Linked DNA regions of Roseateles amylovorans. The protein of the gene in region 1 interacts with the protein of each later gene in a pairwise test. Links are inferred from orthologs where the notes say so. Each region holds a gene or a part of one and is shown in the gene's direction. Other genes may lie near its edges.

Region 1 (2,902 bases):
CGAAGAAATCGAAATCGTCGGCATCCGCGATGTTCAGAAGACCACCGTGACCGGCGTGGAAATGTTCCGCAAGCTGCTGGACCAAGGTCAAGCGGGCGACAACGTGGGCATCCTGCTGCGCGGCACCAAGCGTGAAGACGTCGAGCGCGGCCAAGTGCTGGCCAAGCCCGGCTCGATCAAGCCGCACACCCACTTCACTGCTGAGATCTATGTTCTGAGCAAGGAAGAAGGCGGCCGTCACACCCCGTTCTTCAACAACTACCGTCCCCAGTTCTACTTCCGTACCACGGACGTGACCGGTGCCGTGGAGCTGCCGAAGGACAAGGAAATGGTCATGCCTGGCGACAACGTCAGCATCACCGTGAAGCTGATCGCTCCGATCGCCATGGAAGAAGGTCTGCGCTTCGCTATCCGTGAAGGCGGTCGCACCGTCGGCTCGGGCGTCGTGGCGACGATCATCGAGTAATTTAGTTAGAGACCACAGGGGCATAGCTCAATTGGCAGAGCGTCGGTCTCCAAAACCGAAGGTTGGGGGTTCGAGACCCTCTGCCCCTGCCAGCGAACGTTGATCGAACGCTGGTTCTAGTGGTCAAGCCAAGCCCGCGGGAGTTATCTCGGCGGGCTTTGCTGCTGGTGGGTTCGCTGGAGCTGTTCCAGTCGAACAAATGCCGCCGCAGATGATGCGGCTGGGAAGTGAGTTCAATGTCCAATCCTCAAGTCGAAACAGTGACGACGGGCGCCGACAAGGCCAAGTTGGCCGGCGCCGTGCTGCTGTTGGTGGCGGCGCTCGTGGCGTTCTATGCACTGAGTAAGCAAGGTCCGTGGGTCCAATGGGGCGCACTGCTGGCGCTGCTGGTCGCATCGGCCGGTGCGTTCTTCACCTCGGAGTCCGGCAAGTCGCTGATCGCCTATGGTCAGGATTCGATCAAGGAAGTGAAGAAGGTCGTCTGGCCGACCCGCAAGGAAGCCACCCAGATGACGCTGTATGTCTTCGCATTCGTGGTGGTGATGGCGCTCTTCCTTTGGCTCACCGACAAGACGCTGGAATGGGTGCTGTACGACCTGATCCTGGGTTGGAAGCGCTGAGCAGCGGCAACAGATAGGACCGAGATGAGCGAAGATCAAAACGTCGTTGCGACCGAGTCGACCGCCCCCGCAGGCCTGCCCAAGCGCTGGTATGTGGTGCATGCCTATTCCGGCATGGAGAAGGCTGTCGAGCGCAATCTGCGCGAGCGCATTGATCGCGCCGGCATGCAAGACAAGTTCGGTCGCATCCTGGTGCCGACCGAGGAAGTCGTTGAGTTGAAGAACGGCAAGAAGGCCGTGACCGAACGTCGCTTCTTCCCTGGCTACGTCTTGGTCGAGATGGTGATGGAAGACGACACCTGGCACTTGGTGAAGCACACCTCGAAGGTGACTGGCTTTGTCGGTGGCGCCAAGAATCGCCCGGCTCCGATTTCGGAAGCCGAGGTCATGAAGATCGTCAACCAGATGCAAGAAGGTGTGGACAAGCCGCGCCCGAAGGTGGAGTGGGTGGTTGGCGAGATCGTCCGTGTCAAGGAAGGTCCGTTCACCGACTTCAACGGCAGCATCGAGGAAGTCAACTACGACAAGTCGAAGCTGCGCGTGTCGGTCACGATCTTCGGTCGTGCGACGCCGGTGGAGCTTGACTTCGCCCAGGTCGAAAAGGTCTGATCTGCTGAGGGGCCATTTGGCGGCGTATGCCGCCTTTGGTCTTTCCGGACAGTGAAACACGAGTGTGAGAGCGCTCGGTGGCGCGAGTCACAAAGCTCTCCGTAACCAGTCCGCAACGAGAGGCGGACAAGAGGAGCAAGGGTAAGGACTCGCGTCCGAGCCCCTTGCGCTGGCACTCAGGTGATGCGGCGAGGCCGTTGCATCGCTTTCAGGAGAAAGTATGGCCAAGAAGATTATCGGCTTCATCAAGCTGCAAATCCCGGCTGGCAAGGCGAATCCGTCGCCTCCGGTCGGTCCCGCGCTGGGTCAGCGTGGTCTGAACATCATGGAATTCTGCAAGGCGTTCAACGCCCAAACGCAGAGCTATGAGCCGGGCCTCAAGTTGCCGGTCGTGATCACCGCCTTCGCGGACAAGAGCTTCACCTTCGTGATCAAGTCGCCTCCGGCGACCGTGCTGATCAAGAAGGCAGCGAAGATCGACAAGGGTTCGCAGCGTCCCCATCTGGACAAGGTCGGCAAACTGACCCGTGCCCAGCTGGAAGAGATCGCCAAGACCAAGCAAAAAGACCTGACGGCCGCCGACATGGACGCTGCCGTTCGCACCATCGCTGGCTCTGCCCGTTCGATGGGCATCATCGTGGAGGGTGTCTGACATGGCCAAGCTGACCAAGCGTCAAAAAGCCCTTCAGGGCAAGGTCGAGTCGACCAAGCTGTATCCGCTGAGCGATGCGCTGAACCTGGTCAAGGACTGCGCAACCGCCAAGTTCGATGAAGCCATCGATGTGTCCATTCAACTGGGCGTCGATGCGAAGAAGTCGGATCAAGTGGTTCGTGGCGCGGTCGTGATGCCCAACGGCATCGGCAAGACCACCCGTGTCGCCGTGTTCGCCCAAGGTGCCAAGGCTGAAGAAGCCCGTGCCGCTGGTGCTGACGTCGTCGGTATGGAAGACCTGGCTGAGCGCGTCAAGGCGGGCGACATGCCCTTCGACGTCGTGATCGCCTCGCCCGACACCATGCGTGTTGTCGGTACCCTGGGTCAGATCCTGGGCCCGCGTGGCCTGATGCCGAACCCGAAGGTCGGCACCGTGACCCCGGACGTCGCCACCGCTGTCAAGAACGCGAAGGCTGGTCAAGTCCAGTTCCGCGTTGACAAGGCCGGCATCATCCACGGCACGATCGGCCGTCGTTCGTTCGACACCGACAAGCT
Region 2 (2,817 bases), 3.0 Mb from region 1 along the record:
CCTTCGAGGCCGATGTCATCCAAGCCGACAAGCCCGTTCTGGTCGACTACTGGGCCGAATGGTGCGGGCCCTGCAAGATGATTGCCCCCATCCTGGACGAAGTGGCCAAGGACTACGGCGACCGCCTGCAGATCGCCAAGCTCAACGTGGACGACAACCGCGAAGTGCCCGCCAAGTTCGGCATCCGCGGCATTCCGACGCTGATGCTCTTCAAGGGCGGACAGCTCGCCGCCACCAAGGTGGGCGCCTTGTCCAAAGCCCAGTTGACGTCCTTCCTGGACGCCCACCTATAATCTCTCCAATTCGTCGGGGCCGAGCGGCCTCGACGAACTTTTGCCAACACGCCCTCCTGGGCCGGCTCAAGACCGCAAAGCGCCTCGCGCAATTCGGCGGACAGCCCCTCAGGTGAGCGCGTGGACTCGGCGCCCAAGCTCCCGCATTACTTTTTTTGCCGCTGGTCGCGGCACGCAGTGCCCCAAAGGACTGCTCAAGCGACCCGCAAGGTTTCATTCCTTGCCGCCGCGTGACGCGAAGTCGGAGCAATCCTTCTCTCTCGCATGCGACCGGACGGCCCGTCCCCCTGAACCGATGGGGACGCGACAAGCGATGCGCGACGCCTGGGGTTCGCCGTTGTTTGTGTCCCTGGCCTTGGCAGGCTCTGGACGACAGACCACCGGGTTCAACCCATGCATCTTTCTGAACTGAAGGCGCTTCACGTCTCCGCCCTGATCAACATGGGCGAAGAACTGGAGATCGACAACGTCGCACGCTTGCGCAAGCAGGAGCTGATGTTTGCGATCATGAAAAAGCGCGCCAAGGCCGGCGAACAAGTGTTCGGCGACGGCGTGCTGGAAGTCCTGCCTGACGGCTTCGGCTTCCTGCGCTCCCCCGAAGCCAGCTACATGGCTTCGACGGACGACATCTACCTCTCCCCCAGCCAGATCCGCCGCTTCAACCTGCACACCGGTGACATGGTCGAAGGCGAAGTGCGCGTGCCCAAGGACGGCGAACGCTATTTCGCGCTGGTCAAGGTGGACCGCGTGAACGGCCTGACGCCGGAGGAATCCAAGCACAAGATCATGTTCGAGAACCTGACCCCGCTGTTCCCCAAGGAACAGTTCAGGCTCGAGCGCGACATCCGCGGTGACGACAACATCACCAGCCGGATCATCGATCTGATCGCCCCGCTGGGCAAAGGCCAGCGCGCCCTGCTCGTGGCCCCGCCCAAGAGCGGCAAGACGGTCATGATGCAGCATCTGGCCCACTCGATCGCGGCCAACTATCCCGACGCCCACCTGATGGTGCTGCTGGTGGATGAGCGCCCCGAAGAAGTGACCGAGATGCAGCGCACCGTGCGCGGCGAGGTCATCAGCTCCACCTTCGACGAACCGGCTGCGCGCCATGTGCAGGTGGCCGAAATGGTGATCGAGCGCGCCAAGCGCCTGGTCGAGCTGAAGAAGGACGTGATCATCCTGCTGGACTCGATCACCCGCCTGGCCCGTGCCTACAACAACGTGCTGCCCAGCTCCGGCAAGGTGCTGACCGGCGGTGTGGACGCCAACGCCCTGCAGCGCCCCAAGCGCTTCTTCGGCGCCGCGCGCAACATCGAGGAAGGCGGCTCGCTGACCATCATCGGCACCGCCCTGGTGGACACCGGCTCCAAGATGGACGAGGTGATCTACGAAGAGTTCAAGGGCACCGGCAACTGCGAAATCCATCTGGACCGTCGCATGGCCGAGAAGCGGGTCTACCCGTCGATCCTGCTGAACAAGTCGGGCACCCGCCGCGAAGAGCTGCTGCTCAAGCCGGAAATCCTGCAAAAGAGCTGGATCCTGCGCAAGCTGCTTTACCCGATGGACGAGATCGAGGCGATGGAGTTCATCCTCGACAAGATGAAGTCCTCGAAGAACAACATCGACTTCTTCGACATGATGCGTCGCGGCGGCTGAGACCCGTCTCAGGCGCACGGCACCGGTACCCGGGCAGAAGACGCCCGCCGATGCCAACGCAGGACTTCACGAAGCCGCCCCTCGGGGCGGCTTCTTCATTTGGTGCGGGCATTGGGGGTGGCGAGGCTTTTCAGCTATACTCCGCGTTTTTCCGCTGTCGATAAGTGCACTGCACGGTGTGGTGTGGCTGGCGGCATTGCAGCGAGGCTCCCAAAATGGCTAAAGAAGGCATTCACCCCAACTACCGTGACGTCGCTTTTGTCGACCTGTCCAACGGTTTCCAATTCGTGACCCGCTCGACGGTTCAGACCCGTGACACCATCAAGCTGGACGATGGTCGCGAGCTGCCGCTGGTGAAGCTGGAAACTTCCAGCGAATCGCACCCGTTCTACACCGGCACCCAGAAGAGCATCGACAGCCTGGGCGGTCGCGTCGAGAAGTTCCGCAACAAGTTCTCGCGCCTGGTCCCCAACAAGAAGTAATCGGGCACCGCCGACAGGCGGCGCGGCAAATACTCAGGCGGCACCCACGGAGTTCCCTCCGCTGCCGACCCGATCACAAGCTCCGCGCCCCTCGAACGCCATCCGACAAAGGCAGCCTCTCCGGCTGCCTTTTTTCTTGTCCGCAGCGCCCCCACGCACGGGCCACAGCAGCCAGCTTGGCCCACCTGGCCTGCGTCGGCACAGCGACCCCAGCCGCAGCGACGGCGCTGCTTTACATCGGCAGCCCCAAGCTGCGGCATGATGCGCTCCGGCATCCCACAACGACAACGAGACAGACGCGAATGAATCTGCCCACCCCGGCCGTCGTGGCCGAGCGAAGCGCCCATCCGATCCCGCGCTGGGCTTTGCTGCTCCTGTGCGCCGCC

What was found.
Region 2: the proteins of nusG (region 1) and rho interact in binary tests that used the Escherichia coli proteins (3 or more experiments, as listed by UniProt). The link is inferred for Roseateles amylovorans from one-to-one orthologs.

The regions. Positions count from the first base shown.
Region 1 is NZ_CP104562.2:690,141-693,042, forward strand. The notes cover bases 2-2,902. They hold nusG (transcription termination/antitermination protein NusG), read left to right. Parts: upstream 2-1,110; coding sequence 1,111-1,695; downstream 1,696-2,902. Other genes in these bases: tuf (elongation factor Tu), read left to right, coding at 2-466; secE (preprotein translocase subunit SecE), read left to right, coding at 703-1,086; rplK (50S ribosomal protein L11), read left to right, coding at 1,916-2,347; rplA (50S ribosomal protein L1), read left to right, coding at 2,349-2,902. In the rest of the region: more of tuf, read left to right, coding at 1-1. UniProt on the Escherichia coli protein: Part of the processive rRNA transcription and antitermination complex (rrnTAC). The complex forms an RNA-chaperone ring around the RNA exit tunnel of RNA polymerase (RNAP).
Region 2 is NZ_CP104562.2:3,712,643-3,715,459, forward strand. Bases 2-2,817 are described here. They hold rho (transcription termination factor Rho), read left to right. Parts: upstream 2-686; coding sequence 687-1,949; downstream 1,950-2,817. Other genes in these bases: trxA (thioredoxin TrxA), read left to right, coding at 2-293; N4261_RS15335 (type B 50S ribosomal protein L31), read left to right, coding at 2,165-2,431; N4261_RS15340 (hypothetical protein), read left to right, coding at 2,734-2,817. Also shown: more of trxA, read left to right, coding at 1-1. UniProt on the Escherichia coli protein: Facilitates transcription termination by a mechanism that involves Rho binding to the nascent RNA, activation of Rho's RNA-dependent ATPase activity, and release of the mRNA from the DNA template.